2 regions of the Microcoleus sp. A003_D6 genome follow, and region 2 is predicted to be linked to the other one. Evidence: riboswitches for the same ligand, from Rfam matches in the RefSeq annotation. Region 2 holds a riboswitch; the other holds the start of a gene.
What was found. A riboswitch is a leader RNA that binds a small molecule or an ion and turns the genes downstream of it on or off. The one in region 2 is predicted to bind cobalamin.
Positions count from the first base shown of each region.

Region 1: another riboswitch for cobalamin. It lies ahead of metE (5-methyltetrahydropteroyltriglutamate--homocysteine S-methyltransferase); the one in region 2 lies ahead of cobG (precorrin-3B synthase).

Region 1 is NZ_JAUBWA010000103.1:10,585-18,609, forward strand. Features, by position in the region: gene QUB70_RS24075 (hypothetical protein) at 1-311, opposite strand, end outside; gene QUB70_RS24080 (Crp/Fnr family transcriptional regulator) at 733-1,332, opposite strand; gene QUB70_RS24085 (hypothetical protein) at 1,483-1,698, opposite strand; gene QUB70_RS24090 (methyltransferase domain-containing protein) at 1,987-2,823, opposite strand; gene QUB70_RS24095 (hypothetical protein) at 2,965-3,426, opposite strand; gene QUB70_RS24100 (hypothetical protein) at 3,510-3,941, opposite strand; gene metE (5-methyltetrahydropteroyltriglutamate--homocysteine S-methyltransferase) at 3,925-6,171, opposite strand; cobalamin riboswitch at 6,585-6,731, opposite strand; gene QUB70_RS24110 (GAF domain-containing protein) at 7,396-7,890, shown strand; gene QUB70_RS24115 (helix-turn-helix domain-containing protein) at 7,982-8,025, opposite strand, start outside.
Region 2 is NZ_JAUBWA010000062.1:933-8,957, reverse strand. Features, by position in the region: gene QUB70_RS17995 (class I SAM-dependent DNA methyltransferase) at 1-3,071, shown strand, start outside; gene QUB70_RS17990 (hypothetical protein) at 3,260-3,649, opposite strand; gene QUB70_RS17985 (hypothetical protein) at 3,654-3,998, opposite strand; gene cbiE (precorrin-6y C5,15-methyltransferase (decarboxylating) subunit CbiE) at 4,061-5,269, opposite strand; adenosylcobalamin-variant (AdoCbl-variant) riboswitch at 5,670-5,749, shown strand; gene cobG (precorrin-3B synthase) at 5,806-7,251, shown strand; gene QUB70_RS17970 (precorrin-8X methylmutase) at 7,316-7,945, shown strand; gene QUB70_RS17965 (precorrin-2 C(20)-methyltransferase) at 7,942-8,025, shown strand, end outside.

The sequences.
Region 1 (8,025 bases), on a different contig from region 2:
ATATTGGAATTTCTCTTAATTTCGTCAATAGACGGCCAACCGTATTTACCGTCATCGTCTTCCGGTTCCCATCGAGACATCCCGCCGTAAATGCGGTAGGTATTAATTCCCAAATCTTGTAAATCTTTGAGGTCAAAATTGATACTGCCCTCGACAGCACCGATGTAGCGAGTGCTAACACCCGCAGCAGTGCTAGAGAATTTAATTGCGGCGGCATTTTGAGCAACACTTGTATTACCGCTGAACAACTCAATGCCCAGGGCTATTAAAAGGGCGATCGTAAAATTCAGAATTGCTGTTTTAGAGAACACGGAGAGTATTGGTAATTTATAATGGGCACTTCATAAATATTACCTCTTTTACAAAACCCAAACTCATGATATCAAATCCGGTAGCATCGGAATTAATATTACCCACAGTCAGGCAACGGCACTGCCGTGTCCTCGCTTGTCATGTTGCAGAACGGTCAAAAAATCAACATCTTGATATTTTTTGAACCACAGAGAACGCAGAGAAGTGGAGCAAGAAATAGTTAATGGGGCTAGTTTATGATGCGATTAATCGTACATAGGCTAAAATTCTAACATTCGCCGATTTCTGTGAGCAATAAATCCAGTGAATAGTGAGAGCACCCTGGCATAAAGGCAATATTTTCTGAAGACATTAGCGGTAGATTTTTTACGGTAATGATTATCGGAGAATCTGGCGCTCAGACGATTTTGGATTTTAGATTCAAGAATTGACCCCACCGATAAATCTGTTTGCGGGTTGAGAAGTTAAAACAATGTATTGAGGGCGAGTGCGATCGATAATTCCCTCTTCCTCCAAACGACACATCAGCCGCGTCACCGTAATCCGCGTAATTCCCATCGCCTCAGAAAGCTCCTGATGAGTCAATCTCAAATCGATCAACAATCCTTGTGCCACTTCGCGACCAAATTTTTGTCCCAACCAAACTAATAGTTGCAACAATCTATCCCGCAGACATTCGCTGCGAACAATGCAGAAAAATGCTTGAGTTTGCTGAATGTGTCTGAAAACTTCATCTAAGGATCGATCGCACAAATTTTGAGGAATGTAACTAAGTTCTACATGAGTTTTACACTCAATTTGATAAGGTTGAACGCCTGAGAGCGAGTGACCGAGTACGTCTCCAACTCCCCAATATCCGAGGGTTATTGGTGTTCCCTGTTCGCTCCAAGTCACGGTTCGGACGGCTCCCCGTTCAATCCGCAGTAAGCCGTTAAAGGGCATGGGCACCAACTGACGGCAGGTGAAAGTCTGCTGTCTGAGATGAGGGTACAAGGCTGGAGTGTAGGTTGAAAAAGTCATAGGATTTAGGTTGAGCGCCACCGCTACTGTGGATACAATGTACAGTTTAAATTAATTGATAATATATGTCAACTAGCTTGAAAGAATTGCAACTGGGGACTCAAGAAGGTTGAAACCCTTTGCGCGTGATGTAAGAGACGTTTCGGAACTTCACGGTATCTGTGCCTGGGTTGTGGACAGTACAAGTTGCTCGTCGATCGCCCAGGCGCCCCACATTCCCGACTCCATCGCCCTTCGTGCAGTTGCAGACACGGTTGCAGGAGGCTCTTGAAAATCAATTGTGCTTGCCAAGTTATTGATAAAACTTGCCTGTAATTGATTCTCAAATGCGATCGCCCGATCGCCCGCAAAACAAAATATTGGCATCAGCGCGGATCGCGCGATCGAGCATGATATCAATTCCGGTTGCACTCTTCGACATGATAGTAACCGAGGACACGGCTCTTGGAGTGTCCCTACCCGATGAATTGTAGGGAAACGGCACTGCCGTGTCCTGATTTCGGTAATATTAATAATTCCAATGCTACCGAATTTGATCTCGCAGGCGGCCCAGTCTCCGGGGTAAGCTCATCAGCACCAACCGTACTCCCGTCCTTCATCAAGGCTTAAAAGGAGTATATTTACCACCTAAACCTTCCCGCCTATAGTTTCGGATTATTTGGATTGAGAATCTTGTTGAGGAGGATTGAACTTTGCTATTAGCGATCGCACTGCTGCTATTGGTATAAATAATGCACCAGTAGCAGAGCCGATAACAAACCGAAACCAGAAGAGTAAAAAACGCTCTAGCGTCATTGGTTCTGCGGCTTGTTCAATAGCATCTGATAAGATTGCAGGAGATTTTCCGGGGGATGGTTTTACACCTGCGATCGCGATCGCGTAGGGGCTATTCTCATCAGCATACCAATCCGGTGCAACGTACACTTTGCGAATTTGGGTGAATCCTGCTAACTCATACCAACTGATATAAGCGTCTTCACTGGGAAACAGCATCCACGTATCAGACAGCCAACGGGCGATCGGATTCTTGCGTTCCAGCGGGCCGATAATCAGCGCAATTCCGCCTGGTTTAGTCACACGATAAGCTTCAGCGATCGCCCGTTGCGGATCGGGCCAATACTCAATACTGCCAGCAGAAATGTAGCGATCGAATGTATCGGTAGCAAAGGGTAAATTCTCCACATCTCCGAGAAATTTCTCACAATCATTAATTGCGAGTTTTTGTTTCGCTTTAGCTAACTGATGCGGACTTTGATCGAGCATTTTAACATTATTAGCATTCACTTTTTCGACAATGCCACAAGTAGTAAATCCCGTTCCTGCTCCCGCATCTAGAACTTGTAAATCAGGGCGATCTAGTTGCGCGAGTTCCAGAGATTTTTCCCGCATTGGAATCGTCCAGAAAAACGGATTAATCAAATTATCGTAGCCAATCGACACAAAACGGTAAAACCAGAAGGCTTCTTTTTTATGTTGAATAAGTCTTGCCATTGTTGCTTTTTCCTCTAACGGATGTTGAACAGTTGGGATTCTTCCCATTCTTTGAAAGTGAGTATTCATCATTTTTAACTTGAATGGGAAGGGTTGACGGAAGAATTCTATTCAGAGCGTCGATCGCAGTTTCAAAAAAGTTTACCGCGAAATATCAGTACGCTTCACAACAGCATCCGTTTCTAGTTGAAAATCTTCCCAGTGCTTGCACACAGTTTGGTAACAATCTGGAGGTGAAATCGGAAGATTTCTCAGATTCAAAAAGATAGCTTGATTGGCGCATTCCAACAGGAGAATAATATCCTTAAACGGATTATAATTATCCACTTCTTGAAGGATATGAGCATTCATGTGATGATGCTGAAGGATCACCGTATCAGGAGCAGCCAGCCACGCATTTAGGAATGGGGCGAGACGGGAACGCGGAACAAAATAGGAGTTAAATGTTTCACCTGCGACTCCTAAAAGTGGAGAATTAAGACTGCAAATTACTGCTCCGCGTTCACCTCCTAAGTAACCTATCCAGGCGTTGTAACCCAACGCCAATAAATTAGTAGCAATAAAGTCTTGCTGCCAATCGTAACCGTTCATTTCACTGTCCATCTTTTTCTAACAACTGCCAAAGCTGGATTTGATAACAGAGATTTGGTTTAGGCATTGGGAGAATAGGGTAAGTTTTAGGAACTCTAGCTTGGTGAGAATTCGTCCCAGCGTCTACAGACTTGTTCGTAACAATCAGCAGGTGCGATCGCCATTTTTCTTAATAAATTGACCTCGATTTGACGATTAACTTTCAGCACCAGCAGAATATCTTTCTCGGTATTATAGGTGGCAACTGCTGCCTGAACCGATGAAATAGTCGATGAGTCAAGGGATAGCGATCGCAAGTAAAACCCCATCAAATTCGAGGGGATAAACTGGATTGCGAACGGAATTGGTTCAAAATTTGTAATTGTAGAATGAATAACTTGAGTATTCACATCACAAACCACAACTCCCCGTCCAAAAGACTGAAATCCCTTCCATCCTGTATAACCAATCATCAGCAGATTTGTATGAATGAAGCCATGTTGCCAGTAGCCAAAGTTTCCCTGCCAGATGCTATTTTCCGGTCGCATTTACTTCCTCCCGCAGCGTTTTGGCAGCTTCCACCATATTTTTCAGTGCCGGAATTACTTCTTCCCAACGCCGTGTTTTCAGGCCGCAATCGGGATTAACCCAAATTTGCTGCACAAGTAAATTGGCAATTCCAGTTCGCAACTGCTGCAAAATTTGTTCTGTTGTTGGCACTACTGGACTGTGGATGTCATAAACGCCGTTACCCACTTGATAGGTGTAGCCTGCGGCGATGATTTCATGCAGCGTTTGGTTGTTGCTGCGACTATTTTCAATCGAAATCACATCGGCATCTAACCGTTCAATGTCTTTGATAATGTCGCCAAATTCGCAGTAGCACATATGCGTGTGAATTTGAGTCTGGGGATGAGCGACTGCGGTTGCCAAACGAAACGCATCTACTGCCCAAGACAGGTATTCACTCCAGCGTTCTATCTTCAGAGGTAAACCTTCGCGTAATGCGGGTTCATCTACTTGAATTACCTTCGCTCCTGCTGCTTCTAAATCTGCCACTTCATCGCGCAATGCCAGTGCAATTTGAAACGCTTGTTCCTGTCGAGAAATATCAGTGCGCGGATATGACCAATTTAAAATTGTTACGGGAGCTGTTAGCATTCCTTTAACTGGTTTTTGCGTCAATGATTGCGCTACTTTAAACTCGCGTACCGTCATTGGGGCAGTGCGAAAGACATCACCGTAAATAATCGGCGGACGCACGTACCGACTGCCATAGCTTTGCACCCAGCCATTTTGCGTGAAGGCAAATCCATCTAACTGTTGTCCAAAGTATTCCACCATATCGGTGCGTTCAAATTCGCCATGCACTAGCACATCCAGCCCAATTTCTTCTTGGAGTTTAATGCTGTCGGCAATCTCAGTATCGATCGCTGCTTCATACTCTGGCTGACTCAATTCACCCTTTTTATACCGTACTCGCAGTTGTCGCACTTCTGATGTTTGAGGAAATGAGCCGATCGTTGTGGTGGGAAAAATGGGCAGAGAAATCTGTTTTGACAGCCGCAAACCGTAGGATAATTCCCGTAGAAAGTCATTTGTCGTAATGCTTTTCATGCGTGACTGCACGGCTTGATTTGCTGGACTAAATTGCTCGAATTTTGTCCAGGCATCGGTAATCTGGATGCGATCGCTCTCAGTTTCTTCTCCTGCTAAACTGCGTGCCAAAAACTTCACCGCTTGCAGTTTTTGTTCTGCAAAACTCAACACATTGCGGAGAGGTTCTGGCAACTTTGTTTCCCGTTTGGCATCGTAGGGAACAAACTGCAATGATGCCGACGGCTGAATGACGATATTAGGCGTAATTCTTTGAATGTCTTGCAGCACTGGCAGCAATTGTTCTGGACGGATTTGCCAGATGTTGCGGGCATCCACAATGCCAACGCCCAGATGCTTATCTGGGGGAAATCCATATTGCTTGAGTAAATCTAAATTGCGTCCGCGAGTGAAGTCTAAACTAATCGCGGTAACAGGTAATGCCATCACCCAAGAATAAGCTTCACCCAAGTCATCAAAGTAAGTGACAAGATGCAGCGGTAAATCGACTTTAGCAAAGGCTTGATAAGCAGTTTGATAGTGTGCTTTGAAATTGTTTGCATCTCCCAGAACTAAGGCAGGTTCATGTATCTGCACTTCGGCAACGCCAAGGGCTTTTAATTGCGTCAAGAGTTCGATGTAGCGCGGCAGCAATTGCGCTAGAGAATCGTCCATTGCGCCATCTAACCGACTCAACCGCAGTAGCGTACAGGGGCCAAGAACGATCGGCACTGCCCGATCCCCTAACGTCGCTTTTGCCCGCTGCACGGTCTCCAGAAAATCGCTGAAATCTGCTGGTTGCAGTTCGGTGGGAATTTCAGGCACGAGGTAGTGATAGTTGCTATCAAACCATTTGGTCATCTCTAGGGCCGGAATTCCTTCTTTGCCCCGTGCCATTGCAAAGTATCGATCGAGTCCTGATAACCCCTGAAAGCGTTTGGGAATTAGACCTAAACGAATTGTCCAGTCAAGCACACAATCGTAGAGTGTGGTATCGCCTACACCGATGCGATCGATGCCTACTTGTAGCTGTCTTTTCCAATTTTCTATTGCTACAGTTTTCACTGTTTGCAGTAAAGTATCTGCTTCTAATTTGCCACTCCAAAAACCTTCCAAAGCTTTCTTAACTTCACGGTTTTTACCAATGCGGGGATATCCAATAGTTGCCGTTAAAATTGACATAATTGCTCCTAAGTTGGGGTTGTAAATTGATTCATCAGTCCATAGAAACTCAGTCGGAAACCAAGAGGTATCCGATGCCGAATTTCCGACAGCAATGCCATTAGATTGCAAGGCGATTCCCTACGGGACGCTTCGCGATCGCACCAAAGGCGAAACCATCTGAACTTCCAAAAAAGCGATAAAAGATCCTAGAAATTACAGCAGGCAAATGCCCAGCAAGATTTCTTGCATCTGAAACTAGATAATGCTGTTGGGGCTAAACTTTTCAAACTCGCGATGTCGCCCTAGAAACCAATTCCACCACAGGTTTCTCGCGGGTTAAGGAGTATAATCGCCGATCGCGCAGCGTCTGGTGAAACAGAATCGAATTGAAAACAAAATGCTGAATACATCCGTACCTCGCAGATGGGTTAAATGAAACGATACAATCGGCGGGCATCCTGACTAAGAAACGATTGTACGCTTCATCACAGTTGCGGGACAGCGCCGGGTTCGCACCGGACTTTCCCCGTTTCCTCTAGTGGCTGATCTCCACCAGAACCGATTACTTTTGACAATAGCACATTTCTGAAAATTTGCAACCCCTCAGACAGATAGGGCGATCGCCTTGCGAACAAGCCTTTCAATTAAAAATCATTTAATGTCAACTAAAAGGCTAATCCAAAATGCTGACTAACACAACATCAGGATTTTTATTGGTTAGATTAGGAACCCTTAACCAAATCAAACCAGGAGATAAAATATCCGGCGTTGCTTAATCAGGGTATGAAAAAAATCAGTTGAAAATCCCCAAGCTTTGTCGATACTGGTTTCTATGACTGGCCTATTTAGCCTTTCATACCGTAAATCAGCAGCGCCATTATCCCATCTATTACAAATTCTTTCTCTTCTCTTCTTTGATCTTTTCTTCTGTGCCTTGTGGAACAGCCATCGGACTTGTGGTTCTTCCTTTGTGGAACAGCCGTCGGGCCTGTGGTTATTTGCAAAAAAAGCCGTGAAGCGAAGCTATTCCGTAGGGAATCGCCAGTTTTCCTAAAAAATTGCTGTGTCGGTTAAAATATTAGTATAATGTTGCTGCCATCGCGACAACTGTTAAGCCAAAAATCACTTATTTTCGAGCGGACGAGAATCCCGATCCGCAAAAATTGGAGGATTTGTGAGGCTGCAAAGTTAAACAATAATTCAGATCGGGCGAGTGTACTAGGAATTGAAGGAGTTAATACCATGTCTGACGATCGCCTGCAACAAATTGTTAACAGCTTGACAAATCGTCTCAAGCGTGATGTATTAGTAGAAAAATCCCTATACGAGATTCGAGAAGTTTTGCAGAGCGATCGCGCGGTACTGTATTATTTCTACAGGCAGTGGCAGGGTCAAGTCACCTGCGAGATGTTAAGTGCGATCGAACTCTCAATCTTGGGTTCAACGGGGCCAGATGAGTGTTTTAACGGCGAATATGCTGCTTTGTACGAAGCGGGTAGAGTCAGAGCAATTGCAGATATTGAAGTAGAACCTATTCACGAATGTCACCGAGAGTTTCTCCGCAGCCTGAAAGTTCGCGCCAATTTAGCCGTGCCAATTTTAACGAACAAAGGACTGTGGGGGCTGTTAATTGCTCATCAGTGCAGCGGGCCCCGCACTTGGTTTGAATCGGACATTGAATTCATGCAGAAACAAGCGCAAAATATGGCAATGTCTCCGACTATTCAAGATAGTTAATCTTTCATCCAAAATCCCGATTTGTGACAGTTGGAGTGCATTGTCTGTGCAATGGAAAATTACCAACTAACCAAAATATGGTCTTCTATTGTTAGGCGGAGGTTGGTAGCGACTCATAGGGCTGGATGAGAATCT
Region 2 (8,025 bases):
TCACCAGTAAACCACCGTTTTTGTTAACTTGCGATATTGGCGATCATTTTGAATTATGGATGGGTTTTAGTGGCGATTATGGTGGCTATGGGGCGCGGCGAGACATTGGATTAGCCGAACTCCGAAAAGCGGATGTATTCGATTTGTTTGTCGATATTTTTAGCAATCCGCAGCAGCGAAACCCGGAGAAGATTGCAGCGCGGGTGACGCGGGAAGTGGCGGCGGATTTGGCAGAGTTGGCGAAGGGAATGGAGGCGAATGTCGATCGCGCCAGCGACTCCCAAAAGGAGTATCCGCAGCAAGTCGCCCAGTTTTTGATGCGCTGTATTTTTACTATGTTTGCTGAAGATGTGGGATTGCTGAAGGAACATCTGTTTACAAAGGCGCTGGAAACGCGATGGATTCTTAACCCGAAAATGTTTAAACCGGAGGTAGAGGCGCTGTGGGAAGCGATGAATAAGGGGACGAGTTTTGGTTTTCATGGCAAGTTGTTGCGGTTTAATGGGGGATTGTTTTCGGATTCTGGGGCGTTTGCGTTGACGAAGGCGCAGTTGCAGGTGTTGTTACAGGCGGCGAAGCGGGATTGGTGTAATGTGGAACCGGCGATTTTTGGGACGTTGTTGGAGAGGGCGCTGGATACGCGGGAAAGAAGTAAGTTGGGGGCGCATTATACGCCGCGATCGTATGTGGAACGGTTGGTAAAACCGGTGGTGATGGAGCCTTTGGGCGATCGCTGGATTGCGGTACAAGCGGAGGTTAAACAGTTGCTGAACGCGGGGGAAGCGGAACCGACTGCAAATCAACAGAAAAAGGCGATCGCAGTTTTAGAAGCATTTCTGACCGAGTTACAACAGGTGAAAATTCTCGATCCGGCGTGCGGATCGGGGAATTTTTTGTATGTGACGTTGGATTTGTTGAAGGGGTTGGAGTCGGAGGTGTTGCGGCGTTTGGAGGATGTTACAGGCGCGGCACAGTTGCGGTTGGATATTAATCAAGTGAATCCGAGTCAGTTTTTGGGGATTGAGATTAATCCGAGGGCGGCGGCGATCGCGGATTTGGTGATTTGGATTGGCTATTTGCAGTGGCATTTTCGGCGATTTGGCGATCTTCCGCCGATCGAACCTGTGTTGAGGGAGTACAAGAATATTGAATGTCGGGATGCGGTGTTGGCCTATGACGGGGTAGAAGCGGATGTCGATGCGGCGGGGAAGGTGCGGACTCGCTGGGGCGGGCGGACGAGCAAAAGTCCGGTGACTGGTGAGGATATTCCCGATCCGACAGATCAAGTAACGATTTATCGGTATTTGAATCCGAGGGCGGCCGTGTGGCCGGAGGCGGATTATATTGTGTCGAATCCGCCGTTTATTGGAAAGCTCAAGATGCTTGACAGGCTTGGGGAAGGTTATGCCAAAGCACTACGTAAAGCTTATAAAAATCAGGTTCCTGATAGCTGCGATTTCGTTATGTACTGGTGGTACAAAGCTGCAAAACTGGCTGCTCATAGTAATATTAGTAAGTTTGGCTTTGTTACCACAAATAGCATCACTCAGACTTTTAATCGTCGTATTGTTCAAGAGGCTATAACTGATACTCACCCTATTTATCTAACGTTTGCCATCCCCGATCACCCCTGGGTAAACAGTGAAAATTGTGCAGCAGTCAGAATTGCTATAACTGCTGGTGCTGCTGGAAAAGCGAGCGGAAAAATTGAATCAGTTATTGAAGAAATAGAAGATCAAGACAGTGAAGATGTCAAAGTAGTAATTTCCCGAAAAATCGGCTTTCTCCAAAGTGATCTGAGTGTGGGCGCTAACGTTGTTGGCGTACAACCTCTTAAAGCTAATTCAAAGTTAGCAGGTATAGGTGTCATGCTGGGGAACGATGGTTTTATTGTTGAACCTGATATTGATTTTCCTGATGAAGCATTTGTTATTAAACGGCTAACCAATGGTAGTGATATTTTGAAGAAGAGCAGAAATATAAAAGTCATTGATTTTTATGGAATGACCATAAATGAGGCACAAATTACAGCTCCTAAAGCTTTTCAGCAAGTTCTAGTGAAGGTAAAACCTGAGCGTGAATTGAATAATAGAGAATCACGGAGAAAGAATTGGTGGTTATTCGCAGAAACTATGCCTAAAACCCGTGATTCTCTCAGCGGAATTAAACGATATATTCCTGTAGTATTAACCGCAAAATATCGCGTTTTCACATTCTTAGATCCAAGCGTTATACCTGACGTTAGTATTGTTGCAATCGCCCTTGACGACGCTTATTTCTTGGGAGTTCTTTCTAGTCGAATTCATGTTACTTGGTCGCTGGCAGCAGGGGGAAGATTGGGCATTGGGAACGATCCACGTTACAACAAAACTACTTGCTTCGACCCCTTCCCATTCCCCGACGCAACTGATACTCAAAAACAAACCATCCGAGAACTCGGAGAACGCCTCGACAGCCACCGCAAACGAGTCCAAACCGCTAACCCGGAAGTCACCATCACCGGGATGTACAACCTCCTCGAACAACTCCGCAAAGGCGAACCCCTCAACGACAAAGAGAAAGCCTTCAACCAAAAAGCCCTAGTCTCCACCCTCAAACAAATCCACGACGAACTCGATCGCGCCGTATTTGCCGCCTATGGTTGGGAAACCACCCTCACCGAAGACCAAATCCTCGAAAACCTCGTCACCCTCAACGCGCAACGCGCCGAAGAAGAACGCAACGGACACATTCGCTGGCTGCGTCCCGACTACCAATCTCCCGGCGAAACCTACGTACAACCAACTCTCGAAGGTATCACCACCGAAACCGAAACCGCGATTGTTCCCGCAGAACAACAACCCTTTCCCAAAACCCTCAAAGAGCAACTTTCCGCCATCCGCGACTTGTTTCGCACCCAAAGCGGCGAATGGACAGCTACCCAAGTCACCTCCCATTTCAAAGCAGCAAATCGCAAACAAAAAGTCATTTTCGACTGTTTGGAAAGCTTGGAAGATTTAGGGATTTTGCTCAGTCACGATGAAGGTGGCGTGACTTTTTGGCACCTGGCAGAAGTTGGAAATGCTGGGTAATACCATTCTTTAAAATTCTTACAACATGATTCGTAGGGTGTGTCGCCATCGACAATCTCTCGCATAAAGACCAACAACCTCATAGCGACGCACCTTAGATAATTGATAAAAACTATTGCTTGCTACAAAACAAGTTTGGTTTTTTTTCCTCAACTATTCTGTAAGGTGCGTCGATACGCATACTGAATTTATGCCATCTGTAAATACTCCAATACCAGCAACCGCAAATAGTCTAGCATTCGGATATAAGACCGCATTTGAAGATAGCCCGATCGCGTTTCAGCATAAAATTCAGCAATCGCAGAACGATCGAACACCCTAAGCTGATGTAAATTTGCGATCGCTTCCTCGCGATTATCAACTCCTGCGCCAGCCTCAATTTGACTCGCATAACCGCGAATGCTAACTGTCACTAACTCAAGCTCCTCCAAAAACGAAAACTCTTCCTCGGTACCAAGATAGCTATGAGCTATCTCTTTGCGCTCTGATTTAGTTTTTTCATCCTCAACATTCAACTGTGTCAAAAGCTGCACAATAATATCCTGCTGAATCGTTAACTTGTTTTGAACTTGTGCCATAGTTCTATTCCTCATTAATGCCATAAGTCACTATTTTCTCAACACCATACTGGTCAGATCGCACAATTAAAAACTCATTGCCCTTTCGATAAACAGCGGCTCCATCCTGCCGATATCCCGTCCGAGGAACTCTCACAGCACCTCTGGTGTTGAAGTTGTGTGCTTTACGCAGATATTTGAGTGGATCAAATCCTTTTCTTTGTGAATGGTCTAACACACTCTGGGCAACAGTTCGATAAGTTCCTCTATCCCATTCAGAAAGATATTGCTGTAATTCAATAACTTCAGTGTTGGAATAGTCTTCAAACAGTCGAGACAAATAAGTATCTACAGATGATTCGTCTGGCATTCTCACTATAATTTTAGAGGATATTATTTATCATAGCTTTTAGCAAAGAGATCGATCGCCTTTTACCCCTTAACTACCACCCACTGAGTAATCGGTGCTAGCGGTTTCCAACCGATATAAGAACCGATCGCACCAACCCGCTGAATCCCAATTCTAATCAATTCGCCGCCGTGCAAAGAATGCCATTGCAGCACCGTAAGTTCGCTTTCAACAGTCACCGCATTTACCACCAAACGGCCACCTTCACCTAAAGCATTCCAACAAGTTTCTAACAAAGCCTCTGCGGTGACACCGCCGCCAATGAAAATAGCATCCGGTGGCGGCAAATTTGCCAAAGCAGCCGGTGCGTCTCCCGCCACGATTTTGAGTTCGGGAACACCAAAATTAGAGGCATTTTCAGCAATGTATTCCAGTCTAGTTGGATGGCGTTCGATCGCGATCGCCCGACAACTCCGATGACTCCGCATCCACTCAATCGCGATCGAGCCACAGCCAGCGCCCACATCCCACAGCAACTCCCCCGGAATCGGCGCTAATGAAGACAGCGTAACGGCTCGAACCTCCCGTTTAGTCAACTGTCCGTCGTGGCGATATGCAGCATCCGGTAAACCCGAAGTGCGGGGGAGGATAAGAGTTTCGCGATCGGCTGTAACTGCAATGGCGATCGCATTCAAATCCGCCAAATCCGCCATATTCCAAGCTGCTGCAACCCCCTCAATCCGCCGTTCCGCCTCCGACCCCATCCGCTCGAACACGGTCATCAAACTGCTGCCAAACCCCCGCTGTGTCAACAAATTGGCAACCTTTGCGGGTGTATGTCGATCGGCACTCAACACCAGCAAGCGTGCACCGGGATAGAAAGCAAGGGCGATCGAGGCGATCGGGCGATTGGTTAAACTGAAAGTCTCAACTTGGTCTAGTGACCAACCCAAACGGGCGCAAGCAAGACTAAAAGCCGATGCTGCGGGAATTACAGTCATTTCCGAAATGGGAATTTTGCGCGACAGTGTTACCCCAATTCCGTGACACATCGGATCGCCGCTTGCGATCACGCAAACAGATTCTGGACGCCTGCTGATGATGTCGTCAATGGTTTTTTGCAGGGGTGAAGCCCAAACTAATTTTTCGCGGGTGTCGTCGGTTGGTAGCATTGCGAGGTGGCGCGCGCCCCCGACAACGATTTTAGATCGATCGAGTAACGATCGGGCGATCGGATTCAATCCCGAAAGTCCATCCTCGCCAATTCCCACTACCGAAAGCCATTTGTGCATTGCGCCAAGGTAATTATGATTTATCAATTTTCAAGAATAATATGGGATGACATTTACAGTATTTTTTGATCGAGAGGTCAACCGCAGATGTTAGGCTGATAAACACGGATTAACGCAGATTAACAATTTTAAAAAAAATCTATTGTGGCTATGCTAGGGAACTGCAATTGCACTGTTTTTAGGATTAATGAATCTGGGCTAGTGAGTCATTATTTTAACTCACTACGGGATGCAGTTTAACCAGAGCAATTGGGTTTTTTAGCGAATCTGCGGCCTGCAACCTTTATATTTTTGTAAAAAAGTCTGTTTCTCGCTATTCCTCTGAGATTAAACAAAATTAGCGGGCATTTGTTAAGAAAGTTAAGAATTTTTGCTGCGGGCGATCGACTTGTGATACATTTCTTAAACCTGAAAGCGGGAAAGTCCGGTGCAATTCCGGCGCTGTGCCGCAACTGTGAAAGTCAGAATGCCGATTTCGGGGCGCGTTTTGCGCGTTTACTTGTAGGTTCCCTGCGTCGCACGGGGAAGGAGATTATTTGTTGCTTTTGACTGATTTACCGACTTGTCCGGGCCTATTCTCCGGTTCCCGCGCCCGCGACGGAATATTATCGAGGATGCGGATTCCGGGGGGAATTTTAAGCGTACAGCAATGTTGGACGATCGCCGATTTGGTCGATCGCTACAGTACCGGCTGTTTGCAAATCACAAATCGGGCAAATTTGCAAATCCGAAAATTGCACTCGGAAATTCCCCCAGAAATTTGGCAAGATTTGCAGGAATTGGGATTAGCGTCTCGCCGCGTTGAAGTTGACCCGATTCGCAATATGATGGCAAGTCCGACAGCAGGAATCGATCGCCAGCAGTTACTCGATACTCGCCCGCTAGTCAAAGCTTGGGATGATTACCTGCAAAAACATCCTGAGTTATCGGAACTTTCGGCTAAGTTCAGCATTGGCTTTGACGGCGGCGAAGCGGTTTCGATCCGCGATTTACGGAACGATATTTTATTAGTACCAGAAAGCCTACCGAAGAATTTTGAAATTGTTTTTCGCCTGTATTTCAACAGCAATACAGGAATTATTATCGAACAATCGCAAACTATTTCAGTATTAGCATCCCTCGCTAATATCTATCTGGAATACACCAAAAATCGGCCGCGAATTGAGGGCAAAAAACCGCGCTTGCGGCACCTGCTAGCCGATTGGGGCGTTGAAAGTTATCTCGAAAAAGTAGAGACAAAATTGCCGTTTCCCTTGAGGCGAAGCGCGATCGAACTTTCAGAAAGGGCGATCGAACCCAACGCCAATCTCGGCATCCACCGTCAGCGACAGTCGGATTTCTCCTACATCGGCATTGCTCTGCCCCTAGGCAAGCTAGAATCAAAACAAATGCGGAATTTGGCAAATTTAGCCCAAAATCTCGCCAATGGCACTCTGAGGCTTACGCCGTGGCAAAATCTGCTGATTTCCGACATCCCCAACTCCCAAGTTTCTCAGGTCAAACAGCAAATCGCTGATTTAGGATTGCACTCATCCGCAACTAACCTAGATTCCTGCTTAGTTGCTTGCGCCGGTAGCAGCGGCTGCGCGTCAGCGGCGACAGATACTCAAAGTCACGCCCTAGCAATGGCGAGGGATTTAGCGCAAAAACTGACGATCGACCGATCGATAAACATACATTTCAGCGGCTGCGAAAAATCCTGCGCCCAACACCAGCCAATTGACATCACCCTAATAGGAATTCAGATACAGCAGGGAAACGAGACGATCGCAGGTTACAACATTTATGTAGGTAAAAAAGACTTGCCCTTTGGACGGCAAATCTTCCCCGCTGTTAGTGTAACCGAGATGCCCCGCGCGATCGAAAAAATGCTGCGCGCCTACCACCAACTTCGAGAACCGGGTGAGTCATTTGGCGAATTTTGCGATCGATGGGCGATCGACAAATTACAACAATGGTTCAATCTTAATAAATCAGAATAAAAATTCAAATAACAAATAACAAATAACAAATAACAAGTAACCAATAACAAGTAACCAATAACCAATGCTTGACTACATCCGAGACGGAACAGAAATCTACACAAAATCCTTCGCCACAATCCGCGCCGAAGCAGACTTGTCAAGCCTACCAGCAGACTTAGAAACAGTCGCCGTGCGACTAATTCACAGTTGCGGAATGATCGATATCGTTACAGACTTAGCAGCTTCCCCCGGTGCCGCCACCTGCGGGCGTCAAGCCCTCGCAGCAGGCGCGCCGATTTTGTGCGACGCCCGAATGATAGCCGAAGGCATCACCCGCAAGCGACTTCCCGCTAACAATCAGGTGATTTGCACCCTCTGGCATCCCGATGTCCCGGAGTTGGCGCGCCAAATCGGAAATACTCGATCGGCAGCAGCCCTTGATTTGTGGCTAAAGGATTTGGAGGGTGCGGTTGTGGCAATTGGTAATGCCCCGACTGCTTTGTTCCGACTCCTGGAAATGTTAGATGATGGAGTCCCGAAACCAAGTTTAATTCTGGGTTTCCCGGTAGGATTTGTGGGGGCGGCCGAATCCAAAGCGGAACTCGCTGCCAACAGTCGGGGAGTGCCATTTATTACAGTACACGGGCGGCGCGGCGGCAGTGCAATGGCAACGGCGGCCGTGAATGCGTTAGCGAAAAAGGATGAATTATGACTGAGACTACTGGTAAGTTGTACGGATTGGGCATCGGCCCTGGCGATCCTGAATTGATTACTTTGAAAGCTTATCGGATT